2 regions of the Variovorax sp. KBS0712 genome follow, and region 1 is predicted to be linked to the other one. Evidence: predicted binding sites of a transcription regulator. Region 1 holds the regulator's gene; the other holds the start of a gene.
What was found. The regulator sigma-54, encoded in region 1, starts transcription at its own class of promoters, with help from an activator protein. The targets are predictions, from matches to a motif close to TGGCANGNAANCTGCTTT.
Positions count from the first base shown of each region.

Region 2: the regulator sigma-54 is predicted to act here: its motif matches at 2,335-2,352, upstream of nirB (nitrite reductase large subunit NirB).

Region 1 is NZ_VCCD02000002.1:1,554,353-1,559,500, reverse strand. Features, by position in the region: gene lptA (lipopolysaccharide transport periplasmic protein LptA) at 1-158, shown strand, start outside; gene lptB (LPS export ABC transporter ATP-binding protein) at 155-949, shown strand; gene rpoN (RNA polymerase factor sigma-54) at 967-2,556, shown strand; gene FFI97_RS24235 (phospholipase D family protein) at 2,567-4,183, shown strand; gene FFI97_RS24230 (LysE family translocator) at 4,188-4,835, opposite strand; gene FFI97_RS24225 (YceI family protein) at 4,861-5,148, opposite strand, start outside.
Region 2 is NZ_VCCD02000002.1:997,008-1,002,155, forward strand. Features, by position in the region: gene FFI97_RS21545 (MFS transporter) at 1-510, opposite strand, end outside; gene FFI97_RS21550 (2-hydroxychromene-2-carboxylate isomerase) at 724-1,362, opposite strand; gene FFI97_RS21555 (DUF1289 domain-containing protein) at 1,359-1,628, opposite strand; gene FFI97_RS21560 (YbaK/EbsC family protein) at 1,625-2,113, opposite strand; gene nirB (nitrite reductase large subunit NirB) at 2,562-5,081, shown strand; gene nirD (nitrite reductase small subunit NirD) at 5,108-5,148, shown strand, end outside.

The DNA of each region.
Region 1 (5,148 bases):
TCCTCACGCCGAAGGCCACGCCGGCCCCGGCGGCGCCCGGCTCCGCACCCGCGGCCGGCGGCAAGAAGCCCGCGGCTCCGGCTCCCACCCCCGCGCCCGGCGCCGGGCTGCGCCCGAGCACCACGCTGGGCGGCACCGAAGGGGAAGGGCGCAAGTGATCGAAACCGCAGGAACCCAGACCGCCGACGGCATTCCGGGCAGCCGCCTCGTGGCGCGCGGCCTCAAGAAGAGCTACGGCAGCCGCACGGTCGTGAAAGACGTCTCGCTCGATGTGCAAAAGGGCGAGGTCGTCGGACTGCTCGGCCCCAACGGTGCGGGCAAGACCACCTCGTTCTACATGATCGTCGGGCTGGTGCGCGCCGACGCCGGCGAGATCACCATCGACGGCGAGCCCATCGCCCACATGCCCATCCACCGCCGCGCGCGCATGGGCCTGAGCTACCTGCCGCAGGAAGCCTCGATCTTCCGCAAGCTCACGGTCGAGGAAAACGTGCGCGCCGTGCTCGAGCTGCAGCGCGAGCCCGACGCCAACGGCCGCATGATGCCGCTGACCAAGCAGCACACCGAAGAGCGCCTGGCCGACCTGCTGGCCGACCTGCGCGTGGACCATCTGCGCGATTCGCCCGCGCTCGCGCTGTCGGGCGGCGAGCGCCGCCGCGTCGAGATCGCGCGCGCGCTGGCCACGCAGCCGCGCTTCATCCTGCTGGACGAGCCCTTCGCCGGCATCGACCCGATCGCGGTGATCGAGATCCAGCGGATCATCAGCTTCCTGAAAGAGCGCGGCATCGGCGTGCTCATCACCGACCACAACGTGCGTGAGACGCTGGGCATCTGCGATCACGCGTTCATCATCAGCGACGGGCACGTGCTGGCACAAGGCACACCCTCGGAGATCGTCGACAACGCCGAGGTACGCAGGGTGTACCTGGGCGAGCACTTCCGGATGTAAGGGAGGGTCGGGTCTCCATGAAGCAAGGGCTGTCCCTTCGCGTCTCGCAGCATCTGGCGCTGACGCCACAGCTGCAGCAGTCCATTCGCCTGCTCCAGCTCTCCACGCTCGAACTGAGCCAGGAAGTGGAGCAGATGCTGGACGAGAACCCGTTCCTCGAACGCACCGCGGAAGAAGCGGCGCGCGAGGAGTTCGGGCTGGACACGGCCGACGCGCCGGTGCCGCGCGACGACGCGGGCGAGGGGGAGGCCGAGTTCACGCCGTCCGCCGCCAGCACTTCCTCCACGTCCAGCGACACCACCTCCTCGACCCCCGACACCGACGGCCCCGCCGCCGAGATCGCCGAGCGCGAGCCCGACTGGGAAGGCGACGGCACCGTCGACATGGCGCCCGACGACAGCGAGTGGGGCAGCGACGCGCCCGCGCGCCAGAACAACCTGGGCGACGACGAGCGCGCCGATGCCACCGAACTCGCGCGCAGCCAGGAGTCGCTGCAGTCCTTCCTGCACCGCCAGGCGCTGAGCCTGCGCCTGAACGAAAACGACTGCGCCGCGCTGCGCTTTTTGATCGAGTCGCTCAACGACGACGGCTACCTCGAAGACTCGCTGCCCGCGCTGGCCTCGGGCCTGGCGGGCGACGACAACGACCAGTTCGACGACCTCGTGCACCACTTCCAGGTGGCGCTGGGCCTGCTGCAGAGCCTGGAGCCGGTGGGCGTCGGCGCGCGCGATCTCGGCGAATGCCTGAGCATCCAGCTGAAGGCGCTCGCCAGCGAAGACGAGACCGAGGCCGAAGCGCTCATCCGCAAGACCGCCATCGCGATCTGCAAGCAGCCGATGGAGCTGCTCGCGCGGCGCGACTTCAAGCGCCTGGCCACGCTCACGCGCACCAACGAAGAGCTGGTGCGCTCTGCGCTGCAGATCATTGCGCGCCTGGAGCCCAAGCCGGGCCGCCGCTTTGTCGACGTCGAACGCAACATCGTCATTCCCGACGTGATCGTCACCAAGACCGGGCGCGGCACCAACGTGAAGTTCCGCGTCATGCTCAACCCCGAGGTCATGCCGCGCCTGCGTGTGCACGACATCTACGCCGGTGCGCTCAAGTCGCACAAGGGCGAGGGCAGCCAGGCGCTGTCGCAGCGGCTGCAGGAGGCGCGCTGGTTCATCAAGAACATCCAGCAGCGCTTCGACACCATCCTGCGCGTGAGCAACGCCATCGTCGAGCGCCAGAAGAGCTACTTCGTGCACGGCGAGCTGGCCATGCGCCCGCTGGTGCTGCGCGAGATCGCCGACGAGCTGGGCCTGCACGAGTCGACCATCTCGCGCGTGACCACCGCCAAGTACATGGCCACGCCCTTCGGCACGGTCGAGCTCAAGTACTTCTTCGGCTCGGCGCTGGGCACCGAGACCGGCGGCAACGCGTCGAGCACCGCGGTGCGCGCGCTGATCAAGCAGTTCGTGAGTTCGGAAAGCATCAAGAAGCCGCTGTCCGACAGCCAGATTTCCGAGATGCTGAAAGAGCAGGGCATCGAGTGCGCGCGCCGCACCGTCGCCAAGTACCGCGAAGCGCTGCGCATCGCGCCCGCCAACTTGCGCAAGGCCCTGTAGAAGACCGACGATGACGAGCCGCCTGCTGTCGCGCTGTGGGCATTGGGTGGTCGTCATCGCGGCGGCGCTGCTGTTTGCCGGCTGCGCCACGCTGCCCGACGAGGCACCGCGCCCGCCCACCAAGGCCATCGCCGTCTCGGCCGACACCGCGCTCGGCAAGATCGCGCTGGGCTCGCAGCCCGACCCCGACCTCAGCGGCTTTCGCCTGATGCCCGGCGGCGACTTCGCCTTCGACACGCGGCTGCAGCTGGCGCGCCGCGCGCAGCGCACGCTCGACGTGCAGTACTACCAGATCGAGAACGACGAGACCGGCCGCTACCTGTTGCGCACCCTGCGCGATGCGGCCCAGCGCGGCGTGCGCGTGCGCCTGTTGATGGACGACCTGTACACGTCCGGCGAAGACGAGCTGCTGCTCGGCCTGGCCGCCACGCCGAACGTGGAGCTGCGCCTGTTCAACCCGTTCCCGGCCGGGCGCGGCAGCTTGCTCAAGCGCTTCACCGCGTCGCTGTTCGACTTCAGCCGCGTCAACCGCCGCATGCACAACAAGCTCTTCATCGCCGACGGCGCGATGGCGGTGGCGGGCGGGCGCAACATCGGCAACCAGTACTTCCGCCGCACCACCGGCCCCAACTTCATCGATCTCGACACCTTCGTCACGGGCGCGCTGATCCCGCGCCTGGGCGTGCTGTTCGACCAGTACTGGAACAGCCCGCACGTGCGCCCGATCGGCGCGGTCGTGCACACCGACCTGCCGCGCGAAGAACTGCAGCGCCGCTTCGACGCCGCCACCGGCCCCGACACCACGCCGCCGCCGCCCAGGCCCGCGCCCAACGACCTGCTGGGCTACAGCCCGGTGGCCGACGACCTCGACGCCGGCAAGCTCGGCCTGATCTGGACCACCGCCGAGGCCTACGCCGATTCACCCGACCGCGTGATCGGCAAGACCGCGTCGTACGGCGGCGTGCCGCTGCTCGACGTGGACAGCGTGCGCTACAACGTGGTCGAGCAGATGCGCCGCGCGCGCAGCGAGGTGACGCTGGTCTCGCCCTACCTGATCCCGGGCGCGTCGGGGCTGGAGGTGATGCGCGAGATCCGCGGGCGCAACGTGAAGATCAGCGTGGTCACCAACTCGCTCGCCGCCACCGACGAGCCGCTCGTCCACACCGCCTACCGCCGCTACCGCGCCGACATGCTCGCGCTGGGCGCCGAGCTGCACGAGCTGAGTTCCGCGCGCACGCGGCGCAGCGTGCGCCTCGGCCTGTTCGGCACGTCGGTGGGGCGGCTGCACGCCAAGTCGGCGGTGATCGACCAGCGCATCCTGTTCGTCGGCTCGATGAATTTCGATCCGCGCTCCGAAATCCACAACACCGAGATCGGCCTGTTCATCCGCAGCCCCGAGATGGCGCAGCAGACCCTGAAGCTGCTCGATGTGCTCAAGCAGCAGGGCGCCTACCGACTGCGCTTTGCTGAAGGCGCCGATGCGGGAGCCACCGGCTCGCGGCGCATCGAGTGGGTCAGCGAGGAAGGCGGCAAGACCACCGTGCTGCACGAAGAGCCCGACTCGGGCTTCTGGGACCGCACCATGCTCGAGCTGCTGGCGCCGCTCACGCCCGAGAGCCTGCTCTAGCGCCTCAGGTGCCGCGCACCGCCGACCACACCAGCCGCAGGCCCAGCAGGCCCATCACGCCGCCGGCGGCGCGGTCGATCCAGGTCTTGTAGCGCAGGTAGGCCGCGCGCGGCGCGGCCGAGGACAGTGCCAGCGCGACGATCGCGTACCAGCCCGTCTCGATGCAGAAGATCACGGCCGGCACGGCGAGCGCCAGCACCAGCGGCACCTCGCGCGGCAGGAAGGCCGCGAAGATGCTCGCGTACACCACCGCCGTCTTCGGGTTGCTGATCTGCGTGGCCAGGCCGAGCAGGAAGGTGCGTCCGCTGCGGCCCTGGCTGCGGGGCGAGGCGTCCGTGTCGGGCGTGATCGCGAGCGGCTGGCGCGCGCCGCGCCAGATGCGAAAGCCCAGGTAGATCAGGTAGGCACCGCCGAAGGCCTTGATCGCGAGGTACAGCGCCGGTACCGCGAGGAACGCCGCCTGCAGCCCGGCCAGCGCCGCGATGGAGAACGCCAGCCCGCCGGCGCCCATGCCCAGCGCCGCCGCGAGCCCGTCGCTGCGCGAGGCCACGGCGGTGCGCGCCACCATCACGAAGCTCGGGCCCGGGCTCATCGCGCCCACGGCCATGGCGCCGGCGATGCCGAGCAGGGACAGGAGGTGGGCGTCGGTCATGAGTGGGCTCCGGTGGGGGATGGGTTCATTGCACGTTCACGGCTTCGACCTGCACCAGCAGCTTCACCTTGTTCTCGAAGCCGAAGTTCAGGCCCCAGGTGATGCCCCAGTCGCTGCGCTGCACGGTGGCCTCGAAGTCGCCGCCGCAGACCTGGCGGTTGATCAGCGGGTTCAGGTAGCAGTTGAAGCGCACGGCCTTCAGCGTCACCGGCTTGGTCTGGCCCATGAGCGTGAGCGTGCCGGGCACATCGGTCACTTTGTCGCCGCTGAAGTCGATGCGCTCGGCCACGAAGCGGCCGGTGGGAAATTCGGC
Region 2 (5,148 bases), 560 kb from region 1:
CGTGGTCTGGATCCACGAGGTGTAGGCGCCGCGCTTGCCGTGCGGCGAGTGCTCGGCCACGTAGGTGGCGGCACCGCCGTACTCGCCGCCGAGCGCCAGGCCCTGCAGCATGCGCAGCGCGATCAGGATCACCGGCGCCGCGACGCCGATGGTCGCGTAGCTGGGCAAGAGGCCGACGATGAAGGTCGACAGGCCCATGATCAGGATGGTCACCAGGAAGGTGTACTTGCGACCGATCATGTCGCCCAGGCGGCCGAACACGATGGCGCCGAACGGACGCACCAGGAAGCCGGCGGCGAACGCCAGCAGCGCGAAGATGAAGGCCGCGCCCGCATCCAGGCCGCTGAAGAACTGCTTCGCGATGATCGCGGCGAGCGAACCGTACAGATAGAAGTCGTACCACTCGAACACGGTGCCGAGCGAGGAGGCGAAGATGACCTTCTTCTCCTCCGCGGACATGGGCCGGGGGGCCGGATGCGGCACTCCCCTTGAATCTAGCGTGGCTGCCATCGTCGTCTCCTGGTGTGTATGTATGCGTCCATCGGTGCCCGGCATTCGGGACCGTGGGGCATTCTTGGAGGCGCGACTGACCCGAGGCTTTCGCGAAACTGAACGGGCGCTTACGGTTTAGGGTGAAACCCGCGCTGCTCGTTTCAGCTTGTAAGAAACAAGGACCCTGCGCGGGTTTGTCCTCAGTCCTTGCTGCGAAGCAGCAAAAAAGCCTCAGCTCTTGCGCAGCAACGAGGGCCGCTGGTCGGCGCCGGTCCATTGCGGGCCGTCGAACCAGGCGTCGCCCTGCAGGTAGGCGCGCAGCATCGCCAGGCCGTCGAAGCCCCAGAACAGGCGCCCGTCGACCACGTAGCAGGGCACGCCGAACACGCCCTGCGCCACGGCCTCGTCGGTGTTGCGCTTGAGCAGGGCCTTGTTCTCGTCGCCGTTCACGTCGCGCTTCGGCTGCAGCTGCGCGGTGAGCGCGGCCAGCCGCGTGGCGTCGCCCGCCTCTTCGCCGCCGCGCCACACGTGGCGAAAGAGGGTCTCGGCCGCCAGGCGGCTGATGCTGCCGTCGTCGCCCGTGGCCACCGCCAGGCGCAGGTGCGGCAGCGGGTTGTACGGGTGCGAAGCCGGCATCTCGATGGGGATGCCGTGCGCCTGGCCCAGCCACAGCACGTGGCGGTAGGTCCAGCTGCGCTTCGAAGGAATCTCGGCCGGCCCGAGCTGGCCGTGGTGCTTGAGCAGCGCGCCCAGCAGCACCGGCTTGTAGGCCACGCTCACGCTCAGGCCTTCGAGCGCCTCGGGCAGGTGCTCGAACGCCAGGTGCGCGTAGGGCGAGATGAAATCGAGATAGAAGTCGATGTGCTTCATGCGTCGTGGTCTCCTGTGGTGGGTTCGGGCACGCGCCAGATGCCGGCCTGGGCCCGCAGTTCGATCGCGCGCCACACCTGGCGGCGGCTGTCGTCTTCCATCTTGCTCCAGCCGGCGATCTCGGGGATGGTGCGCAGGCACCCTTCGCAGAAGCCGCTCAGGCGGTCCATGCGACACACCGACGAGCACGGCGAGGGCACCTCGCCTTCCGTGCGCTGCACGGTCCCGGCGCGCTCGGCGAGCGCATGCGCTTCGTCGAAGTTCACACCACGTCGGCCACCGGCGCGCCGGTGAGCTTCTCTAAATCGTTCGGGTGCAGCTGGAACACGGCGTGCGGATGGCCCGCGGCGGCCCAGATTTCCTCGAAGCGGAACAGCTCGCGGTCGATGAGCACCACGGGCTTGGTCACATGGCCCACCGGCGACACGCCGCCGATGGTGAAGCCGGTGCGCGCCTTCACGAAGTCGGCGTCGGCGCGGCCGGTCTTGCCGACGATGGCATCGACCTTCTTCTCGTCGACGCGCTTGTCACCCGAGGTGATGACCAGCACCGCCGCCTCGTCGCTCTTGCGGCGGAAGATGATGCTCTTGGCGATCTGCCCGACCGAGATGCCGAGCGCGTCGGCGGCCTGCTGCGCGGTGCGGCAGGCGTCGTCGAGCATGCGGGGCGCATGGGGATGGCCGGCGTCCTGCAGCACGCGGGAGACGCGCTGGACACCTTCAGGAAGGGAATGGAGTTCGGAGCCGCACATGGCAAGTTCTTCGGGGTTCGTGGGGGCGTTCGCCCTCGTTGCAAGGCCCCGAGCATACGGAAAAGCCCCGCGCACCGGCGCCGCCGCCCCCTTGCGCCCCTGCACCCCGGCGCACCAATGCGGAGAGCGCCGGCGCACGACGCCCGTGCGCGGCGTGCCGGCCCCGGTCCGCTTTCGGTGCGCCATCGGCCGATGAGCCCCGCCACACGGGCTTTTGAGCGCGGCACGCTTATTGCTGAACAGGGTTGCGACCCACCGGCTTCTGCGGCGGGTTCGCAATGCCTCCGCTAACGACGGCGGGGTTCAAGCGCACCGATGGCCGCCCGCCGCCGGTTCGTCTGCTCCAACCCATTTCGCATCCGTTCCGTCGCGGGGGCCCCAACGACGCTGTCTGTTCGACAGCGGCTGCGGGGGCGCCTTCCAGGGCCGGTTGCGTGCAGGACCCCCAATGAAGATCGCAGTCATCGGCCACGGCATGGTCGGCCACAAGTTCCTCGAGCAACTCCACACGCTCGGCATTCCCGGCGCACAGGTCACCGTGCTGTGCGAAGAGCCGCGCCCGGCCTACGACCGGGTGCACCTGTCCGAATACTTCTCCGGCAAGACGGCCGACGACCTGTCGCTGGTCGAGCCCGGCTTCTTCGAGCGCAGCGGCTTCACGCTGCGCCTGGCGGCCCGCGCGGCGGCCATCGAGCGGCGCAACAACACCGTGACCACGGCCGACGGCGAGGTGATCGCCTACGACAAGCTGGTGCTGGCCACCGGCTCCAACCCCTTCGTGCCGGCCGTGCCGGGCCGCGACCGGCCGAACTGCTTTGTCTACCGCACCATCGAGGACCTGGACGCCATGAAGGCCTGCGGCGCCAAGTCGCGCAGCGGCGTGGTGGTGGGCGGCGGCCTGCTGGGCCTGGAATGCGCCAAGGCGCTGCGCGACATGGGCCTGGAAACGCACGTCGTCGAATTCGCACCGCGCCTGATGGCGGTGCAGGTCGACGAAGGCGGCGGCCGTGCATTGCGCGGCAGCATCGAGGCGCTGGGCCTGCACGTGCACACCGGCCGCAACACGGTGGAGATCGTCGACGGCGCGAGCGCACGGCACCGCATGGTGTTCGCCGACGGCACGCACCTGGAAACCGACATGATCGTGTTCTCCGCCGGCATCCGCCCGCGCGACGAACTCGCACGCCAGAGCCTGCTGGCCGTGGGCCCGCGCGGCGGCGTGGCGATCGACAGCCACTGCCGCACCAGCGACCGCAACGTCTACGCGATCGGCGAATGCGCGTCGTGGAACGAACAGGCCTTCGGCCTCGTCGCGCCGGGCTACGACATGGCCCGCGTGGCCGCGCGCCACATCGCCGGCCAGGACGACGCCGCCTTCACCGGCGCCGACCTGAGCACCAAGCTCAAGCTGATGGGCGTCGACGTCGCCAGCATCGGCGACGCGCACGGCAAGACGCCGAAGTCGCGCGCCTACCAATACATCGACGAGCGCAAGCAGGTCTACAAGAAGATCGTGGTCAGCGAAGACGGCAAGCAGCTCTTGGGCGCGGTGCTGGTCGGCGACGCCAGCGAGTACGGCACGCTGCTGCAGCTGGCGCTCAACGGCATCGCGCTGCCCGACGAGCCCGAGTTCCTCATCCTGCCGTCCAGCGACGGCAAGGCCAAGCCAGGCCTGGGCGTCGATGCGCTGCCCGACAGCGCGCAGATCTGCTCGTGCAACAGCGTCACCAAGGGCCAGATCTGCGAGGCCGTGGGCCAGGGCGTGTGCACGCCCGCCGAGATGAAGGCCTGCACACAGGCCGGCGCCACCTGCGGCGGCTGCGTGCCGCTGGTCACGCAGGTCATGAAGATGGAAATGGCCCGACGCGGCATGGCCGTGAACAACCACCTGTGCGAGCACTTCCCGTACTCGCGCCAGGAGCTGTACCACCTCATCCGCGTGGGCGAGATCCGCAGCTTCGCCGACCTGCTCGCGAAACACGGCAAGGGCCTGGGCTGCGACATCTGCAAGCCGACCGCCGCGAGCATCTTCGCCTCGTGCTGGAACGAGTTCGTGCTCAAGAAGGACCTGGCCGGCCTGCAGGACAGCAACGACTACTTCCTGGGCAACATCCAGAAGGACGGCACCTACTCGGTGGTGCCGCGCATGCCCGGCGGCGAGGTCACGCCCGAGGGCCTGATCGCCGTGGGCCAGGTCGCGAAGAAGTACGGCCTGTACACCAAGATCACCGGCGGTGCGCGCGTGGACATGTTCGGCGCGCGTGTGGAGCAGCTGCCGTCCATCTGGGAAGAACTCATCGCCGCCGGCTTCGAGTCGGGCCATGCCTACGGCAAGTCGCTGCGCACGGTGAAGAGCTGCGTGGGCTCCACCTGGTGCCGCTACGGCGTGGACGACAGCGTCGGCCTGGCCGTGGAACTGGAGAACCGCTACAAGGGCCTGCGCGCGCCGCACAAGATCAAGTTCGGCGTGTCGGGCTGCACCCGCGAATGCGCCGAGGCGCAGGGCAAGGACGTCGGCATCATCGCCACCGACAAGGGCTGGAACCTCTACGTGTGCGGCAACGGCGGCATGAAGCCGCGCCATGCCGAGCTGCTGGCGAGCGACCTGAACAAGGCCGACCTCATCCGCATGATCGACCGCTTCCTGATGTTCTACGTGCGCACGGCCGACCGCCTGCAGCGCACCAGCACCTGGCGCGAGAACCTGGAGGGCGGCCTCGACTACCTCAAGGGCGTGCTGCTGCAGGACACGCTGGGCCTGGGCGCCGAGCTCGAGGCGCAGATGCAGCACGTGGTCGACACCTACCAGTGCGAATGGAAGACCGCGGTGAACGACCCCGCCACGCGCCAGCGCTTCCGCTCCTTCGTGAACAGCGAGAAGCCCGACGAGCACATCGTCTTCGTGCAGGAGCGCGGCCAGAACCGTCCCGCACGCCCCGAAGAGCGCCGCGAAACCAGCGAAGCCTGAGCGACCCACAAGGAAGAAAACCCACCATGACCACAGACACCCAGACCTGGACCGCCGTGTGCGCCGC